3 regions of the Pseudomonas sp. LBUM1644 genome follow, and region 1 is predicted to be linked to each of the others. Evidence: predicted binding sites of a transcription regulator. Region 1 holds the regulator's gene; each other region holds the start of a gene.
The links. The regulator FliA, encoded in region 1, starts transcription of late flagellar genes. The targets are predictions, from matches to a motif close to CTAAAGTTTNNNNNNNNNNNGCCGNTAA.
Positions count from the first base shown of each region.

Region 2: a site for FliA is predicted at 5,221-5,248, ahead of ACA052_RS20170 (methyl-accepting chemotaxis protein). Genes of this name have one in related genera too.
Region 3: a site for FliA is predicted at 4,353-4,380, ahead of ACA052_RS28200 (methyl-accepting chemotaxis protein). Genes of this name have one in related genera too.

Region 1 is NZ_CP166812.1:4,617,303-4,623,955, reverse strand. Features, by position in the region: gene flhA (flagellar biosynthesis protein FlhA) at 1-183, shown strand, start outside; gene flhF (flagellar biosynthesis GTPase FlhF) at 195-1,523, shown strand; gene fleN (flagellar synthesis regulator FleN) at 1,640-2,470, shown strand; gene fliA (RNA polymerase sigma factor FliA) at 2,467-3,207, shown strand; gene ACA052_RS21060 (chemotaxis response regulator CheY) at 3,375-3,746, shown strand; gene ACA052_RS21055 (protein phosphatase CheZ) at 3,769-4,557, shown strand; gene ACA052_RS21050 (chemotaxis protein CheA) at 4,605-6,653, shown strand, end outside.
Region 2 is NZ_CP166812.1:4,433,522-4,440,174, reverse strand. Features, by position in the region: gene ccoP (cytochrome-c oxidase, cbb3-type subunit III) at 1-523, opposite strand, end outside; gene ACA052_RS20190 (cbb3-type cytochrome oxidase subunit 3) at 520-720, opposite strand; gene ccoO (cytochrome-c oxidase, cbb3-type subunit II) at 724-1,332, opposite strand; gene ccoN (cytochrome-c oxidase, cbb3-type subunit I) at 1,343-2,767, opposite strand; gene ACA052_RS20175 (alpha/beta family hydrolase) at 2,866-3,540, shown strand; gene ACA052_RS20170 (methyl-accepting chemotaxis protein) at 3,625-5,190, opposite strand; gene acnA (aconitate hydratase AcnA) at 5,420-6,653, opposite strand, start outside.
Region 3 is NZ_CP166812.1:6,119,780-6,126,432, forward strand. Features, by position in the region: gene ACA052_RS28190 (YifB family Mg chelatase-like AAA ATPase) at 1-836, shown strand, start outside; gene ACA052_RS28195 (aldose 1-epimerase family protein) at 842-2,056, opposite strand; gene ACA052_RS28200 (methyl-accepting chemotaxis protein) at 2,275-4,251, opposite strand; gene ACA052_RS28205 (LysR substrate-binding domain-containing protein) at 4,430-5,350, opposite strand; gene ACA052_RS28210 (NorM family multidrug efflux MATE transporter) at 5,508-6,653, shown strand, end outside.

The DNA.
Region 1 (6,653 bases):
GAAGCGGCGCAGCGTCAGGAAATGCAAGGTCAACCGGTGATTCTGCTGGTAGCCGGTCCGGTTCGCGCGATGTTGTCGCGATTCGGCCGACTGGCAGTCCCGGGTTTGCATGTGTTGGCTTACCAGGAAATTCCTGACAACAAGCAAGTGACCATCGTTGCGACAGTAGGGCCCAACGGCTGAGGTAGTGGTTTATGCAAGTTAAGCGTTTTTTCGCCGCCGATATGCGTCAGGCCATGAAACTGGTTCGTGATGAGCTGGGCGCTGATGCCGCCATTATTGGCAACCGCCGGATCGCCGGTGGTGTCGAGCTGACGGCCGCTCTGGATTACAAACTGTCGGCGTTGGCCCCGCGTGTTCCGAACATGGAACTCGAGGATGAGCTGCGCAAGACCCAGTCGCGGATCGTGACCGCCCAGGCCGAGCTGAGCCTGCGTGGCGATGGCGAGAGCGACAAGAGCACCAACCGCCAGTTGTTCGCCGGTCTGCCGCTGACCGCCGCCGAGCCGCTGATCGAACCGACCTACGCCGAACCCCGTCGTGCTGCGCCGACCCCTGCGCCGACCTCGACGGGCGTTGATCCCCGGGCGTTCGACTCGATGCGTTTCGAACTCAACAGCCTGCGCGAGCTGATGGAAGTTCAGCTGGGCTCCCTGGCCTGGAATCAGCTGCAAGGCAGCCGTCCGGCCCAGGCCAATCTCTGGCGTCGCCTGCAACGCATCGGCCTGTCCGGGCCGTTGTCGCGCGATCTGCTGGCGATGATTACCGACATTGAAGAACCCCGCCAGGCCTGGCGCATGTTGCTGGCGCACCTGGCGCGGATGATCTCCACTCCGGAAGTCGAGCCTCTGGAGGAGGGCGGAGTCATTGCCATGGTCGGCCCTGCCGGCATGGGCAAGACCACCACCCTGGCCAAGCTCGCGGCCCGTTACGTGCTCAAGTACGGCGCGCAAAACATCGCGCTGGTGAGCATGGACAGCTACCGTATCGGTGCCCAGGAGCAGCTCAAGACCCTCGGCCGTATTCTCAATGTGTCGGTGACCCACGTCGATCCGGGCCAGTCATTGGTTCAGGCACTGGATCCCTTGCTGCGCAAGCGCGTGGTGCTGATCGATACCGCCGGCCTGCAAGCCAGCGATCCAGCCCTGCGCATGCAGCTCGAGAGCCTGGCCGGGCGTGGTATACGATCGAAAAATTATCTGGTCCTGGCAACCACCAGCCAGAAACAGGTTCTAACGGCCGCTTATCACAGTTACAAGCGCTGCGGGCTCGCTGGCTGCATCCTGACTAAACTGGATGAAACGGCAAGCCTGGGCGAAGTGTTGAGCCTGGCCATCAGTCATGACTTGCCGGTGGCGTACCTGACCGATGGCCCGCGGATTCCGGATGATTTGCATCTGCCGCGCCGTCATCAGTTGGTCAGTCGCGCCGTCAGCGTGCAAATGCAGGAAGAACCCAGCGAAGAAGCCATGGCTGACATGTTCGCTGATATTTACCACAGCCCGACCAAGCAGGTTGGCTGAGGTATTAATGAACAGTTTTTGTACCTACATCGATGGTCTGCCATGCATTGTTCCGTTTGTGAACGCGCAGCCAGTAATGTGGCCTCCGTCTATGCAAGACAAGGTAAAGAAATAACATGGGCAGCATGCATCCCGTACAGGTGATCGCGGTGACCGGCGGCAAAGGTGGCGTCGGCAAGACTAACGTGTCAGTGAATTTGTCACTGGCCCTGGCTGAGCTCGGCCGTCGCGTCATGCTGTTGGACGCCGACCTGGGGCTGGCAAATGTCGACGTCCTGCTGGGACTGACACCCAAACGTACCCTGGCCGACGTGATCGAAGGCCGCTGCGAGCTGCGCGACGTTCTGTTGCAGGGCCCTGGCGGCATCCGCATCGTCCCGGCAGCGTCCGGCACCCAGAGCATGGTTCATCTGAGCCCGGCTCAACACGCCGGCCTGATCCAGGCATTCAGCGATATCGGCGACAACCTCGACGTGCTGGTGATCGACACCGCTGCGGGCATTGGTGACTCGGTGGTCAGTTTCGTCCGCGCCGCCCAGGAAGTCCTGCTGGTGGTGTGCGATGAACCGACCTCGATCACAGACGCCTACGCCCTGATCAAACTGCTTAACCGCGATTACGGCATGAACCGCTTCCGCGTCCTGGCCAACATGGCCCAGAGCCCGCAGGAAGGTCGCAACCTGTTCGCCAAGTTGACCAAGGTCACGGATCGCTTCCTCGACGTCGCCCTACAATACGTCGGTGCGGTGCCGTACGACGAAAGCGTGCGCAAGGCCGTGCAAAAGCAACGTGCCGTGTATGAAGCCTTTCCGCGTTCCAAGTGCTCGCTGGCCTTCAAGGCGATTGCACAGAAGGTCGATACCTGGCCGCTGCCTGCCAACCCGCGTGGGCACCTGGAGTTTTTCGTCGAGCGCCTCGTGCAACAAACGGCAGGACCGGTTCTATGACAGCCAGCGGTTACAACCTCTACAAGAAGTCGGCACGTGACGCGCAGTACGAGCTGATCGAGCGTTACGCGCCACTGGTTAAACGCATTGCCTATCACTTGCTGGCGCGTCTGCCGGCCAGTGTCCAGGTCGAAGACCTGATCCAGGCCGGGATGATCGGTCTGCTGGAAGTGTCGACCAAATACGACGCCAGCAAAGGCGCGAGTTTCGAGACGTACGCGGGCATTCGAATCCGCGGCGCCATGCTCGATGAAGTCCGCAAGGGGGACTGGGCGCCACGTTCGGTCCACCGCAATACCCGGATGGTCAGCGACGCCATTCGCTCGATTGAAGCTAAAACCGGTCGTGACGCTAAAGATCACGAGGTTGCGGCCGAACTCCAATTGAGTCTCGACGATTATTACGGGATTTTGAACGACACCCTGGGCAGCCGTTTATTCAGTTTCGACGATCTGTTGCAGGACGGCGAACACGAAGGGCTGCACGAGGATGGCGCGAGTGCTCATCTCGAGCCGTCACGCGATCTGGAAGATGAACGCTTCCAGGCAGCGCTGGCGGACGCGATTGCCAATTTGCCGGAGCGTGAGCGACTGGTGTTGGCGCTGTACTACGACGAAGAGCTGAATCTCAAGGAAATCGGTGAAGTCCTGGGGGTCAGCGAATCTCGGGTCAGCCAGTTACACAGCCAGTGCGCGGCCCGTTTGCGGGGGCGTTTGGGGGAGTGGCGAGCGCGCTGAAGGCAGTGTGGGGACACTGCGAACGTGGCTGGTGTGGTGTTGAACTGCGCCGGTCTCGATCTGTTGTGCTCCAGACAGTCATTGAGTGCTTTGCCGGATTGATTGAAATGGCGCGTCCAGGTGCTGGGCGCGTTTAAGACTGCTTGGAGGTCGAATTGGACAAGAACATGAAAATCCTCATCGTTGATGACTTCTCAACGATGCGGCGGATCATAAAAAACCTGTTGCGTGACCTTGGGTTCACCAACACGGTCGAGGCCGACGATGGCACTACTGCCATTCCGGTTCTCAACAGCGGGAGCATCGACTTTCTGGTAACGGACTGGAACATGCCTGGCATGACCGGTATCGACCTGCTGCGCCACGTGCGCGCCGATGAAAAGCTCAAGCACCTGCCGGTGCTGATGGTGACCGCTGAAGCCAAGCGCGAGCAGATCATCGAAGCGGCCCAGGCCGGTGTAAACGGCTATGTGGTCAAACCCTTCACGGCCCAGGCGTTGAAAGAAAAAATCGAGAAGATTTTCGAACGCATCGGTTGATGGACTGCGCCACGGGGGAGCTATGGAGCATAAAGAATCTTCACAGGGCGATTTTGAATCGACCCTGAAAAAACACGCCGTCGAACTGGTCGCGAGCCTTGAAAAAGGCAGGTTCGGCGATGCGGTGCAACTGATCCATGAGCTCAATCAGACCCGTGACCGTGGCCTGTACCAGGAAGTGGGCAAGCTCACCCGTGAGCTGCATAGCGCGATCGTCAATTTCCAGATTGACCCGAACATGCCGCAAGCCGAGGAAGTGTCACAGATCACCGACGCCACCGAGCGCCTGGGGTATGTGGTCAAGCTGACCGAGGCGGCGGCCAACCGCACCATGGATCTGGTGGAAAACTCCACGCCGCTGGTCAACAGCCTGAGCGAAGAAGCCCAGGCCTTGAGCGCGGACTGGGGTCGGTTCATGCGTCGCGAAGTCGGAGCCGAAGAGTTCCGCGAGCTGGCCCGTCGCGTCGACGGTTTCCTGACGCGCAGCAGTGAAGACAACCGCGCCGTGTCGAGCAACCTCAACGACATTCTGCTGGCCCAGGATTACCAGGACCTCACCGGTCAGGTGATCAAGCGTGTGACCCAATTGGTCACCGAAGTTGAAAGCAACCTGCTCAAGCTCGTGCTGATGGCCAGTCAGGTGGACCGCTTTGCGGGCATCGAACATGACCGTGATGCGATGCTTGCAGAAAAAGATCCGCAAAAACATCTCTCTCAGGGTGAAGGTCCGCAGATTCATGCCGATAAAAGAGAAGACGTTGTGTCCGGTCAGGACGATGTGGACGATTTGCTATCCAGCCTAGGGTTTTAGAATTTTAGGTATTTTAGGTTTTTAAACCTGTTAGGAGCACCCCATACATGAGCTTCGGCGCCGATGAAGAGATCCTTCAGGATTTCCTGGTTGAGGCCGGCGAGATTCTAGAGCAACTGTCCGAACAGCTGGTCGAGCTTGAAAGCCGACCGGATGATGCGGACTTGCTCAATGCAATTTTTCGCGGTTTTCACACTGTAAAAGGGGGCGCCGGCTTCCTCCAGCTCAACGAGCTGGTGGAGTGCTGTCACATCGCCGAGAACGTGTTCGACATCCTGCGCAAGGGTGAGCGTCGCGTCGACTCGGAACTGATGGACGTGGTTCTCGAAGCGCTGGACGCGGTGAACAGCATGTTTACCGAAGTCCGTGAACGCAGCCCGATCACGGCCGCGACACCTGAATTGCTCGCTGCCCTGGCCCGTCTGGCCGAGCCGCAAACCGCTGATGAGTCGGCCCCGGTTGCCGAAGTGTTCGAAGCGCCGGCGGCTGAAGGCGAATCGGGCGACATCACTGATAACGAATTCGAACAACTGCTGGACTCGCTGAATGCCGTCAAGGCTCAGGCCGAGGCCCCGGCTCCGCTGCCCGCGGGCAATGCAGCAACCAGCGACGAAATTACCGATGCCGAGTTTGAGTCACTGCTCGATCAGTTGCACGGCAAAGGCCAGTTCGCCGTCGACGCGGTAGCCGCGCCTGCGGCCCCGGCTGCCCCGAAAGCGCCAGGCGACAGTTCCGACATTACCGACGACGAGTTTGAAGCACTGCTTGATCAGCTGCATGGCAAGGGTAACTTTGCTGTCGAAGCGCTGGAATCGGCGATTGCCTCGGTACCGACCCCGGCTGCGCCAAAGGCAGCAGCGGCCGGCGGCGATCTGATCTCGGATCACGAGTTCGAATCGCTGCTCGACGAATTGCACGGCAAAGGCAAGTTCACTGAAGTCGGTACCGGCTCTGCGTCTTCTTCGGTAGCCGCGCCAGTCGCCAAAGCGCCGGCACCCGTCGCCAAAGCGCCCGCGCCAAAAGCCGAGGCACCGAAGCCTGCTGCCGCTGCTGCACCGGCGCCTGCCCGTGCACCCGCTGCGCCGCCTGCGGAAAAGCCAGCCAGCGAAGCCGAGACCACCGTGCGGGTCGACACCGCGCGTCTCGACGAAATCATGAACATGGTCGGCGAATTGGTGCTGGTGCGTAACCGCCTGGTCCGCCTCGGTGCCAACAGCGCCGATGAAGCCATGTCCAAGGCCGTATCCAACCTCGACGTGGTCACGGCCGACCTGCAAACCGCGGTCATGAAGACCCGGATGCAACCGATCAAGAAGGTCTTCGGGCGCTTCCCGCGCCTGGTTCGCGACCTGGCTCGCCAGCTCAAGAAAGAGATCAACCTGGAGCTGGTCGGCGAAGAAACCGACCTCGACAAGAACCTCGTCGAGGCCCTGGCCGACCCGCTGGTCCACTTGGTGCGCAACGCGGTCGACCACGGCATCGAGTCGCCGGAAGAACGCGAAGCGTCGGGCAAGTCCCGCGGCGGCAAGGTGATCCTGGCGGCTGAACAGGAAGGCGACCATATCCTGCTGTCGATCTCCGATGACGGCAAAGGCATGGACCCGAACGTCCTGCGTTCCATTGCCGTTAAACGCGGAGTGATGGACAAGGACGCGGCCGATCGCTTGAGCGACACCGAGTGCTACAACCTGATTTTCGCGCCAGGGTTCTCGACCAAAACCGAGATTTCCGACGTGTCGGGTCGTGGCGTGGGCATGGACGTGGTGAAAACCAAGATTTCCCAGCTCAACGGCTCGATCAACATCTACTCGGCCAAGGGCCAGGGCTCGAAAATCGTCATCAAGGTCCCGTTGACCCTGGCGATCATGCCGACGCTGATGGTCATGCTCGGCAACCAGGCGTTCGCGTTCCCGCTGGTGAACGTCAACGAGATCTTCCACCTCGACCTGTCGCGCACCAACGTGGTGGACGGCCAGGAAGTGGTGATCGTGCGGGACAAGGCGCTGCCACTGTTCTACCTCAAGCGCTGGCTGGTCAGCTCCGCCGCTCACGAAGAGCAGCGCGAAGGCCATGTGGTGATCCTTTCGGTGGGCACC
Region 2 (6,653 bases), 180 kb from region 1:
TGATCATCTCGGCGTCGCCGCCCCAGCGCCAGTTGCTGTCAGCCAGGTTGGGGAAGCCGAAAGCGCCCTTGGCATCCGAGCCGTGGCAGACCGAGCAGTTCGACGCGAAAAGCCGACCGCCCATTTTCAGCGCTTGCGGGTCCTGGGCTACCTCTTCCAGGGGCATGGCGGCGAATTTGGCGAAGATCGGTCCGAATTTGGCCTCCGCCTTGTTCATTTCCTTTTCCCACTCGTGAACGCCGGTCCAGCCGTCCTCGTAACCCGGCAGGATGCCTTTCCAGTTGCCCAGCCCCGGGTAAAGCACCAGATAACCCACGGCAAACACCAACGTGCCGGCGAACAGCACGAACCACCACTGCGGCAGCGGGTTGTCGTACTCTTCGATGCCGTCGAAGCTGTGGCCCATGGTCTGGTCGACGCTGCCCTTGGTCTCGCCCTTGCGGGTGCCGATCAGCAGCCAGGTCAGGCCGATCAGGCTGCCGAGGGTCAGTACGCAGATCCACGTACTCCAGAAGGTGGTCATGGCCGGGTACTCCTTGTTGTTGCAGGTTCTTGGGTGTTATCGGTTTGCGGCTCATCGGCGAACGGCAGCAGGCGCGCTTCGGCAAATTCTGGATTGCGCTTGCCGTTGAACACCCACAGCGTCAGGCCGACAAAGGCCACGAACACCACGACCGTGCCCAGGCCGCGGATCATTCCACTGCTCAACTCAAAGATCATGGTTCACCTCTTGCTCTTGATGGCAGTGCCGAGCACTTGCAGGTAGGCGACCAGGGCATCCATTTCGGTCTTACCCTTGAGCGAGGCCATTGCACCGGCGATGTCGCCGTCGGTGTACGGCACGCCGAGGGTGCGCATGGCGCGGAGCTTGGTTTCGGTGTGGCTGCTGTCGAGTTGATTGGCCACCAGCCATGGGTAGCCAGGCATTTTCGATTCCGGCACCACGTTGCGCGGGTTGTACAAGTGGGCGCGGTGCCAGTCTTCTGAGTAACGACCGCCGACCCGTGCCAGGTCCGGCCCGGTGCGTTTCGAGCCCCACAGGAACGGGTGATCCCAGACGCTTTCCCCGGCCACCGAGTAGTGCCCGTAGCGTTCGGTCTCGGCGCGAAACGGACGGATCATCTGCGAGTGGCAACCGACGCAGCCTTCGCGGATGTAAATGTCGCGACCTTCCAGTTGCAGCGCGGTGTAGGGCTTCATGCCTTCCACCGGTTTATTGGTCACGTCCTGGAAGAACAGCGGGACGATCTGGGTCAGGCCACCGATGCTCACGGCAAGGACCATCAGCAACAGCAGCAGGCCGACGTTTTTCTCGATTGTTTCGTGTTTCATGGCGGACTCCTCAGGCCATCTGCGCGGCAGCGGCGACTTCGGCAGGCTGCGAGGCCCGCACGGTGCGCCAGGTGTTGTAAGCCATCAGGAACATGCCGCTGAGGAAGATCGCACCGCCCACCAGTCGCACGACGAAGCCCGGGTGGCTGGCCACCAGGGTTTCGACGAAGGAGTAGGTCAGCGTGCCGTCCTCGTTCACTGCGCGCCACATCAGGCCCTGGGCAATGCCGTTGACCCACATCGACGCGATGTAGAGCACGGTGCCGATGGTCGCGAGCCAGAAGTGCGCATTGATCAGGCCGATGCTGTGCATCTGCGCGCGGCCGAAGATTTTCGGGATCATGTGGTACAGCGCGCCGATGGAAATCATCGCCACCCAGCCGAGCGCGCCGGCGTGAACATGGCCGATGGTCCAGTCGGTGTAATGGGAGAGGGCGTTGACGGTCTTGATCGCCATCATCGGGCCTTCGAAGGTCGACATGCCGTAGAACGCCAGCGAGACCACGAGGAAGCGCAGGATCGGATCGCTGCGCAACTTATGCCAGGCGCCCGAGAGCGTCATCATGCCGTTGATCATCCCGCCCCAGCTCGGCGCCAGCAGGATCAGCGACATCACCATGCCCAGCGACTGCGCCCAGTCCGGCAGTGCGGTGTAGTGCAAGTGGTGCGGGCCGGCCCAGATGTACAGGGTGATCAGTGCCCAGAAGTGCACGATGGACAGGCGATAGGAATACACCGGACGTTCGGCCTGTTTCGGCACGAAGTAGTACATCATCCCGAGGAAACCGGCGGTGAGGAAAAAGCCCACGGCGTTGTGCCCGTACCACCACTGAACCATGGCGTCAGTCGCGCCGCCGTACAGCGAGTAGGACTTGGTCAGGCTGACCGGGATTTCCATATTGTTGACGATGTGCAGAATCGCGACGGTGATGATGAATGCACCGAAGAACCAGTTGCCGACGTAGATGTGCTTGGTCTTGCGCTTGGCCAATGTGCCAAAGAACACGATGGCGTAGGCGACCCAGACGATGGTGATCAGGATGTCGATCGGCCATTCCAGCTCGGCGTATTCCTTGGAGCTGGTGTAACCCAGCGGCAGGCTGATGGCAGCCATCAGAATCACCAGTTGCCAGCCCCAGAAGCAGAAGGCAGCAATTTTCGGCGCGAACAATTGCGTTTGGCAGGTGCGCTGCACCGAATAGAACGAACTGGCGAACAAGGCACAGCCGCCAAAAGCGAAAATCACGGCGTTGGTGTGCAATGGGCGCAACCGCCCGAAACTGGTCCATGGCAAATTGAAGTTGAGTTCGGGCCAGACCAACTGGGCCGCGAGAAAAACCCCGAGCCCCATGCCGACGATGCCCCACACCACCGTCATAATGGCGAATTGGCGGACCACCTTGTAGTTGTAGGCGGTACTGATAGAAGTGTTCATGGTTCCCCATCCACGGTTCAGCCGAAGTGAAGGCGCTTGCGCAAGGCAATGGCGCTTCCTTCGCCTGGAGTTATAGGCAGACTAAAAGCGAGGCAAGCATGGACAAAGAGCACAAGGCCAGTATTGACGGGGATCAATGGGCGCGGTGTGTGCAGGATCATGGATGGTTGTGGAATGCCGCAGTCGCGCCGGCTTCGGCGACGCTGATTCTCGCGCATGGTGCCGGCGCGCCGATGGACAGCGGCTGGATGAACGACATGGCTGAACGCCTCGCCGCTCAAGGCGTCAACGTGTTGCGCTTCGAGTTTCCGTACATGGCGCAACGGCGTGTCGATGGCGGTAAACGCCCGCCAAATCCAGCGCCGAAACTGATGGAATGCTGGCGTGAGGTCTATGCCGTGGTGCGACGCCATGTCACTGGGCGCCTGGCCATTGGCGGCAAGTCCATGGGCGGGCGGATGGCCAGTCTTTTAGCTGATGAGCTGGGAGCCGATGCGTTGGTGTGCCTCGGGTATCCGTTTTATGCCGTGGGCAAACCGGAGAAACCTCGGGTCGAGCATCTGGCCGGGGTCAAGACACCGTCCTTGATTATTCAGGGAGAGCGCGATGCGCTGGGCAATCGCGAGGCGGTCGAAGCGTATGAGCTATCGCCGAGTATCGAGGTGTTCTGGCTGACCGCGGGGGACCATGACTTGAAGCCGCTGAAGGCTTCGGGGTTTACCCATGCGCAGCATCTGGCGGCTGCGGCGGGGAGGGTTGCTACGTTTTTGTGACAAGCAAGATCAAAAGATCGCAGGCTGCGCCAGCTCCTACAGTGTGACGCGATCCCTGTAGGAGCTGCCGAAGGCTGCGATCTTTTAGCGGTTAAACCGCTCTACCAACGAATACTGCACATTCGCCGTCTTGGTCAGCTCTTCACTCAACAACGCTGAATGCTGAGCCTGCTCCGACGTCTGATCAGCCAGTTGCGAAATATTGCTGATGTTGCGGCTGATTTCTTCGGCGACAGCGCTTTGCTCTTCGGTCGCGGCGGCGATCTGGGTGGTCATGTCGGTGATGTTGGCCACCGCTTCACTGATGCCCACCAGCGCCTTATCCGCTTCCATTACCCGCGCCACACCTTCTTCCGCCTGGCGATGCCCGGCTTCCATGGTTTGCACCGCAGTGCCCGCCGTTTGCTGGAGCTTGGCGATCAGCGCATGAATCTGCCCGGTGGATTCGCTGGTGCGTTGCGCCAGTTGACGGACTTCGTCAGCCACCACCGCAAAACCACGGCCCATCTCACCGGCACGGGCGGCTTCGATGGCGGCGTTCAATGCCAGCAAGTTGGTCTGGTCTGCGATGCCTTTGATCACATCGACCACACCACCGATTTCGTCGCTGTCCTTGGCCAGTTGCGTCACGGTCAGGCCGGTTTCGCCGACCACCACCGACAGGCGCTGGATGGCTTCGCGGGTTTCCCCGGCGATATCCCGACCGCGACCGGTCAGGCGATTGGCTTCCTGGGTCGCATCCGCCGTGCGCTGCACGTGGCTGGCGACTTCCTGCGTGGTGGCGGCCATCTGGTTGACGGCGGTGGCCACTTGTTCGGTTTCGACGCGCTGACGTTCCAGGCCGGTGGAGCTGGACTGGGCCAGCTTGTCGGACTGTTTCGCCTGGTCGCTCAGGTGCTCGGCGGTGTCCTGCAGACGCGTCAGACAGGTTTTCAGGCGCGCTTCCTGGCTCAGGATCGACATTTCCAGGCGCGCTTGGGCACCGCGGCTGTCGGTGTACATCTGCGCGATCAACGGGTCGGAGGTGGTCTGCCCGGCGAGGCGCAACAAACGCTTGAGGCCGCGTTGTTGCCAGCTCAGGCCCATCAGGCCCAGCGGCACCGAAAGACCGGCGGCGAGGGCAAAGCCCCATTGAGAGTTGAGCGTCGCGCCGATGATGAAGCTCAGCTGACTGACCAGAATGAACGGCAGCCAGTCCTGAAGCACCGGCAGCCATTTGTCTGTCGAGGGGATGGCGGACTTGCCCTGGTTGATGCGCTGGTAGAGCGCTTCGGCACGCTGGATCTGTTCGGCGGTCGGTTTGATCCGCACCGACTCGTAACCAATGACCTGATTGCCCTCAAACACTGGCGTCACATAGGCGTTAACCCAGTAGTGATCACCACTTTTGCAGCGATTCTTGACGATGCCCATCCATGGCAAGCCTTGTTTCAGTGTGCCCCACATATGCGCGAACACCGCGGCCGGGACGTCGGGGTGACGGACCAGGTTATGCGGCGCACGGATCAACTCCTCACGCGAAAAACCGCTGATCTCGACGAAAGCGTCGTTGCAGTAGGTAATCACGCCCTTGGCATCGGTGGTGGAAATCAACCGTTGCTGAGTCGGGAAAGTCCGTTCGCGCTGGGTAATGGGCTGGTTGTTACGCATGGCATTTTCAATCCGTGAGGCTTTGACAGGTTTTCGGCGAGGTTGGCGATTAGTTGAAATTATTTTTCATTTTTCAGGAGCACGTCGCAAAACGGCGATTGCGTTATAGGCAGTTACTGTAGGAGCGCGCTTGCTCGCGATGGATTCAAGAGCGCCGCGTTTATTCAGAAAACGCGCGTCATTGTTAACGTCCATCGCGAGCAAGCTCGCTCCTACAAGGGCTTGGTTGTTACGACGCGATCAACTGCCGCAACACGTAATGCAAAATCCCTCCCGATTTGAAGTATTCGACTTCATTGAGCGTATCGATCCGGCACAACACCTCGACTTTTTCACGGCTGCCATCTTCACGGGTGATCACCAGCGTCAGGTTCATCCGCGGTGTCAGTTCGGCGCCGGTCAAACCGAGGATGTCCAGGGTTTCCTTGCCGTTGAGGTTCAGGCTTTTGCGATTCTGGTCCAGCTTGAATTGCAACGGCAATACGCCCATGCCCACCAGATTGGAGCGGTGAATCCGTTCGAAGCTCTCGGCGATGACCGCTTTGACCCCCAGCAGGTTAGTGCCCTTGGCGGCCCAGTCTCGGCTCGATCCGGTGCCGTATTCTTGCCCGGCGATCACCACCAGTGGCGTCCCCGACGCTTGATAGCGCATCGCGGCGTCGTAGATCGGCACCTTCTCCCCGGTGGGGATGTAGATCGTATTGCCGCCTTCCTCGCCGCTGAGCATTTCGTTACGAATGCGGATGTTGGCGAAGGTGCCGCGCATCATCACTTCATGGTTGCCGCGACGGGAACCGTACGAGTTGAAGTCCCGCGGCTCCACGCCTTTCTCGCGCAGGTATTGGCCTGCCGGACTGTCGGCCTTGATGTTGCCGGCCGGGGAGATGTGGTCGGTGGTCACCGAATCACCCAGCAGAGCAAGGACTCTGGCGCCGGCGACATCCTTGACCACTGGCGGCGGCCCGCCGATGTCGTCAAAGAAGGGCGGATGCTGGATGTAAGTCGAATCGTCCTGCCAGACATACGTGGCCGCTTGCGGCACTTCAATCGCTTGCCACTGCTCATCGCCGGCAAACACTTCGGCGTATTCCTTGTGGAACATCGACGTATTGACCTGGTTGACCGCATCGGCGATCTCTTTGGTGCTTGGCCAGATGTCCCGCAGATACACCAGGTTGCCCTCCTTGTCGGTACCCAAGGGCTCGCTGCTGATGTCGATGCGCATCGTGCCGGCCAACGCATAGGCGACGACCAGCGGTGGCGAGGCGAGCCAGTTGGTTTTCACCAGAGGGTGCACGCGACCTTCGAAGTTGCGGTTGCCCGAGAGCACCGAGGCGACTGTCAGGTCGGCTTTCTGGATCGCTTTTTCGATCGGTTCCGGCAACGGCCCGGAGTTGCCGATGCAGGTGGTGCAGCCATAACCGACCAGGTCGAAGCCGAGTGCATCCAGGTATTGAGTCAAC
Region 3 (6,653 bases), 1.5 Mb from region 1:
CAGGGACAGGGAAAACACTGTTGGCGAGTCGTTTGCCGGGACTGCTTCCTCCCTTGGCCGAAAATGAAGCGCTGGAAGTCGCGGCCATTCAATCCGTCACCAGTTGCACCCCGTTGAGCCACTGGCCACAGCGTCCTTTCCGCCAGCCCCACCACTCCGCCTCCGGCCCGGCTCTGGTGGGTGGCGGCTCACAACCACGCCCCGGAGAAATCACCCTCGCCCATCACGGCGTGCTGTTCCTCGATGAACTTCCGGAATTTGATCGAAAGGTATTGGAGGTTTTGAGAGAGCCATTGGAGTCGGGCTGTATCGTGATTTCCCGCGCCAAAGACCGCGTACGCTTCCCGGCGCGTTTTCAATTGGTGGCGGCGATGAATCCCTGCCCCTGTGGATATCTTGGCGAACCCATCGGCAAATGCAGTTGTACGCCAGACATGGTTCAACGCTATCGCAACAAACTGTCGGGACCATTGCTGGATCGTATCGACCTGCACCTGACCGTTCCCCGTGAAGCCACGGCGTTGAATCCCACACCGAAACCCGGTGACGACACGGCCACCGCCGCCGTTCTGGTGGCGAACGCACGAGAGCGACAACAAAAACGCCAGGGCTGCGCGAACGCATTCCTTGATCTGCCGGGTCTGCGTCGCCACTGCAAGTTATCCACAACCGACGAAACCTGGCTGGAAACCGCCTGCGAGCGTTTGACCTTGTCACTACGGGCGGCCCATCGACTGCTCAAAGTCGCGCGGACCTTGGCGGACCTTGAGCAAGTCGATGGCATCACCCGTGAACATCTGGCCGAAGCGCTGCAGTATCGGCCGAGCGCCAATTGATCGGTTTACTCCTTGGTAAGGTCCACCAACGGTGCCTGCCGCACCTCAGTTTCTTGCCCACCCTGAATATCTTTCACCCGATTCAGCGCCTTATCCACAGCCCCTTTGTCCGCCAGCAAGCTGTAGCTGATCTGAAACTGCTTCTGTTCTTTAGCTCCAATCGTCGGCACCAGATTCAGCGGACGTTGATACCGGCGGTTGTAGGAAAAACTCGTCCCTGGCTCAAGACCGGTGACATAACCCTGCCCTTGGGTATCGGTGTTTTTCCACAGCGAGAAAACCGGCAACTGCTGAGTATTAAAACCAACCGATACCCCAAGGCTGCCCGCCTTGTTATGCAGCACGGTCAGTGTGTCACCCTTGGCATCGGCATAAGGCACGACGTTGTAAACCGTCTCGTCGTAATCCTTGGTCGGCGCGCGATACGTTTGCCAGTCCGGCAGATCACCCTTGGCCTTGTCGTTGAACGGCGACACCTGTTTAACCGGCGCAACAAACCGCGCGCCCTGCTCCAGGAACGGAGTACTGAAGTTGCTGTGATACAGCGCCTGATACTCCTTCGGATAGTCGCCGTTGTTGGTCAGCGTGTCGTTGAGGGCAAACGCTACGCTGCCAGGCTCGGTGACGAGTTCCGTCATCACCGAGAAGTCGACTTTCTTGAACGCCTGTTCTTTCAGCTCGCCGCGCAGGCTGATGGCGTAGGGCGGTTTCTCGTCAATGTGCAAGGTGACTTTGCTGGCCGGGATGTTGGCGGCGCGGCCGTGCAAGGTCAGCAGCTCGCCGTTGTCCATGCCGGGGTGGCCAACCCATTCGTAGCCGCAGCGGGCGACCAGTTCGTTGAAGCCTTCGAGCCAACCCAGGCCACCGCGGCCGTTGAGTTCGATGAAGGACGGATTGACCACGTCCTTGACCGGCGAATCCCAGCCCATGCGCACATTGCCTACCGACGCTTGCAGGACGTTCATCCCGCGAGTTGGCACTACCGAGAGTTTCAGGGTGCCGTTATCGATGTCGACAATGCTGACGCCCTCCTGCCGACCGCCATGCAAAGCGCGCAGGGTCACGGAGAAGGGTTTGTCGGTTTTCACGCCGAGTTGCTGACTGGTGATTTGCCAGTTCTGAGCGGCTTTGTCGGTGTCGAGCAGCACGTAATCCCAGGCCATGGCGTGGGAAGCAGCGGTCAGTGCGCCGAGGGTTATGACGAGTTTGAGCGGGGTCATGATGGGAGCCTTTCTTGGAGTTGTGCAGATTTTATAGTCTTGCTGAAACGATTCATCAAGCTTAAAAATCACTACATCAAAGGCAAATAGATAGTGATGTGGGTTTGGGGTTAAAACCGGGGAGTTCAGTCGATGCCATCGCGAGCAAGCCCGCTCTCATCCTAATCCCTGCCCAAGACACCAGCGGGCTTGCTCGCGATGGCTATTTCAAAGGCACCTCAACGAAACCGGTCAACCTCATGCCGCAAATCCGCCGCGAGTTTTTCCAGCTCTTTGGCGGTGATGGCCAGATTGGAAACAACCTCCCGTTGCTCGCTGTTCGCCAGGGCAATGCTTTGCAGATTGCTGCTGAGCAAGGTCGCGGTGCTGCTCTGCTCTTGAGTCGCCGTAGTGATCGCAGCGAATTGCTGGCCCGCAGAACGGCTCTGCTCATCGATCCGCGCCAGCGCCGAAGCGACGTTGGCATTGCGCGACAAGCCTTCCTGCATCAGCACATTGCCCTGTTCCATGGTGCTGATGGCATTGCCGGTTTCCTGCTGGATGCTTTGAATCATCCCGGAAATTTCATCCGTGGCCTGACGCGTACGCGAAGCCAGGTTGCGAACCTCATCGGCGACCACGGCAAAACCACGACCCTGCTCACCGGCGCGGGCGGCTTCGATGGCGGCGTTCAGCGCCAGCAGGTTGGTCTGCTCGGCAATCGACGTAATCACGCCGACGATGCCACCGATCTCCTGAGAGCGTTGGCCCAAGGTATTGATTACCGTCGCGGTGCTGTTCAGTGCACCGGCGATTTGCTCCAGCGACGAAGACGCTTCGTCCATAGACGTACGACCGATCTGGGTTTGCTGTGCGTTTTCCTGCGCCAGGCGCTGGGTGTTACCCATGTTGTCGGCAATGTTCAGGGACGTGGCGCTGAATTCTTCCACGGCGCCGGCCATGCTGGTGATTTCGCCCGACTGCTGCTCCATCCCCTCATAGGCACCACCGGACAAGCCGGACAAGGCCTGGGCACGGCTGTTGACCTCTGCCGAAGCTTTGCGAATGTGCTCGACCATGGTCGACAACGCTTGGCTCATCTGGTTGAACGCACGGGCCAGTTGACCGATCTCGTCGTTACTCGACACGTTCAGCCGCACGCTCAAATCACCGGCACCCAAGGCTTCGGCCTGACGCACCAGATCACCCAGCGGCGCGAGCTTGCTGCGCAACAGCCAGACCGCAGAACCCACCGCGATCAACATCGCCAGCAAACTGCCAATGGCCAACTGAATGCCGACACTCCAGGTCACAGCGCTGATTTCAGCTTGCGGCATGCTCGCCACGACCGACCATGGGCCGCCGTCGAACGGCACCGCCACGCTGTAGAAATCTTCGGATTTGTCGCTCCAGAAATCGCCTTTGCCCGGGGTTTTCGCCAGGCTGACAATGGCCGGAATCGCTTGATCCAGTGCCTGTACCCCAGCCGGTGGCACCAACCATTTGCTCTGCTCATCGAGCAATGCCAGGGAACCGGTCTGGCCGATGCGGAAGCGCTTGAGGTTGGCGAACTGCGCGTTCTGCGCGTCGGTGTAATCGAATCCTACGAACAGTACGGCGATTACCTTACCGCCGCTGTCGCGTACGGGGGTGTACTGGGTCATGTAGGAACGTTCGAAAAGTAACGCGCGACCGACGTAGCTCTGCCCTGCTATCAGGCGTGCATAGGCCGGGTGTGCGTGATCGAGCAATGTGCCGATGGCGCGGGTGCCATCCTGTTTGCTCAGGGAGGTGCTGACCCGAATAAAATCTTCGCCGTTGCGCACAAACAACGTGGCGACGCCGGCGGTCATTTGCTTGAACTCGTCCACTTCCTTGAAATTGTTGTTCAGCACTTCACTGCCCAAGTGCAGGCCAGGCGTCTGCACACCCGCCACCGCCACCGGCTCGTCCGGGTGCAACGTCAGGCCGGCGCTGAAGCGTTTCTCGAACAGACCGCTCAGGCGCTGGGTGCTTTCACGCAGCGTGCCGTGAAAGGTGCTCAACTGATCAGCCAGCAATCGGGCTTCACTGGCCAGGTGCTCTTCGCGGGTGGCCAGGTTGGCACTGTCCAGCGAGCGCAGGGCGAACACGGTACTGCCGCTGATGACAATCGCCAAAATCACGGCAAGCGCAAGACCAAGCTGTGAGGCAATCCGGGCACGGGGTTGAGACATGACAGCTCCTGGCCGAACCACCTGATCCTTCTCGATCGGCTGCTCAGCAAATTTCAAAAATGGGAAAAACGTCGAACCTGCACGAAGGTTCCACCTGCAGATTTTCGGCGGCAAACCTGAATACTTGAGTAATTAGCCGGGGTATGGCTCAAGGCCGTCATTGCACGGCTCTATCGATTCAGCCCAAGTGCTCGACATCCGGTAATTCCATGGCCCGGACTTCGCTTTGCAGGAAATCACTAAGGCGGCGCAAACGTTCACCTCCGGGGCGTGTTTTCGGCCAGACGAGGTAATAATTCTCACCGCTGGCGACGGCGGTCGGCCACGGCAAACTCAGGCGTCCCTGCGCCACATCCTCTGCCACCATCAGCAAATCACCCATCGATACGCCATAACCCCGGGCGGCGGCGATCATGCCCAGTTCCAGGGTGTCGAACACCTGACCGCCCTTGAGTGACACCTGGTCCGACAGCCCCATGCGCTCCAGCCAACTGCGCCAGTCTCGACGATCCGGTGTCGGATGCAACAATTCGGTGGCGGCCAGGCGAGCGACATCCCATGGCTGATCCTTGGGAAGATTGGGTGCACCCACCGGAATCAGCTCTTCCGGAAACAGCAAGGTCGCCTCCCAGTCAGGCGGGAAGTTTCCGTTACTGAGAATCACGGCACAATCGAACGGTTCGTGGTTGAAGTCCACTGAGTCGATGTCCATCCAGGCGCTGGTCAACTGCACTTCATTGCCCGGCTGCAAATGGCGAAAGCGACTGAGGCGCGCCAGCAGCCAGCGCATGGTCAGGGTGGACGGGGCCTTCATGCGCAGGATGTCATCTTCGGCGCGCAAGGTATTGCAAGCCCGCTCCAGCGCGGTGAAGCCTTCGCGTATACCCGGCAGGATCAACCGAGCCGACTCGGTCAGTTGCAGGTTGCGCCCGCTGCGATGAAACAGCCGACAGGCGAAATGCTCTTCGAGCGTACGAATATGCCGACTGACCGCACTCTGAGTGATCGACAGCTCTTCGGCGGCGCGGGTAAACGAACTATGACGCGCCGCCGCTTCGAAGGCTCGAAGGGCATATAAGGGAGGAAGACGACGAGACATCAGGAAGGCTCCTACAGCGCAATGCGCCAACTTATCAGAAACTCCTCTGGATGAGTTTTAATCATGCAACCCATCCTTTTTATCCCTTTGTGCAAACCCCGTAGAGCGCCGAGAATCGACGCTTTCCTGTTCTCTTTGATAATCGAGCGTGATGACCATGCAGCATCCAGCGCGTATTGAACTCTGGGCCATCCTGCGGCTGGCGGGGCCGTTGATTGCCTCGCAGTTGGCGCACATGCTGATGGTCCTCACCGACACCTTGATGATGGCGCGCCTGAGTCCCGAGGCGCTGGCCGGTGGCGGGCTGGGCGCGGCGACTTACTCGTTCGTATCGATCTTCTGCATTGGCGTGATTGCGGCGGTCGGCACGCTGGTGGCAATCCGTCAGGGCGCCGGCGACATCGTTGGCGCCGCACGACTGACCCAAGCGGGGTTGTGGCTGGCGTGGTTGATGGCGCTGGTAGCCGGGCTGCTGTTGTGGAACCTCAAACCGGTCTTGCTGTTGTTCGGCCAGACCGAAACCAACGTCCACGCAGCCGGGCAATTCCTGCTGATTCTGCCGTTTGCCCTGCCCGGCTACCTGAGCTTCATGGCCCTGCGCGGTTTCACCAGCGCCATTGGCCGCGCAACGCCGGTGATGGTCATCAGCCTCGGCGGCACAGTGGCCAACTTCCTGCTCAACTATGCGTTGATCACCGGCATGTTCGGCCTGCCGAAAATGGGCCTGGTGGGCATCGGGTTCGTCACGGCGATTGTCGCCAACTGCATGGCCCTTGCGCTGGCCTGGCACATTCGCCGGCATCCGGCCTACGACGCCTATCCACTGCGCCAGGGCCTGTCACGGCCCAACCGGCGGTATTTGAAAGAGCTTTGGCGTCTGGGCCTGCCGATTGGCGGCACTTACGCGGTCGAAGTCGGGCTGTTCGCGTTCGCGGCGCTGTGCATGGGCACCATGGGCAGTACGCAACTGGGCGCGCATCAGATTGCCCTGCAAATCGTCTCGGTGGCGTTCATGGTCCCAGCGGGGATTTCCTACGCGATCACCATGCGCATCGGCCAGCACTACGGTGCCGGTCAGCTGCTTGATGCGCGGCTGGCCGGACGGGTCGGGATCGCTTTCGGGGCGGCGTCGATGCTCGCCTTCGCCATGGTCTTCTGGCTGCTGCCGAATCAGTTGATCGGTTTGTTCCTCGATCAAAACGACCCGGCGTTTCGTGACGTCATCAATCTGGCTGTGAGCCTGCTGGCGGTGGCCGCGTGGTTCGAGCTGTTCGACGGTACCCAAACCATCGCCATGGGCTGC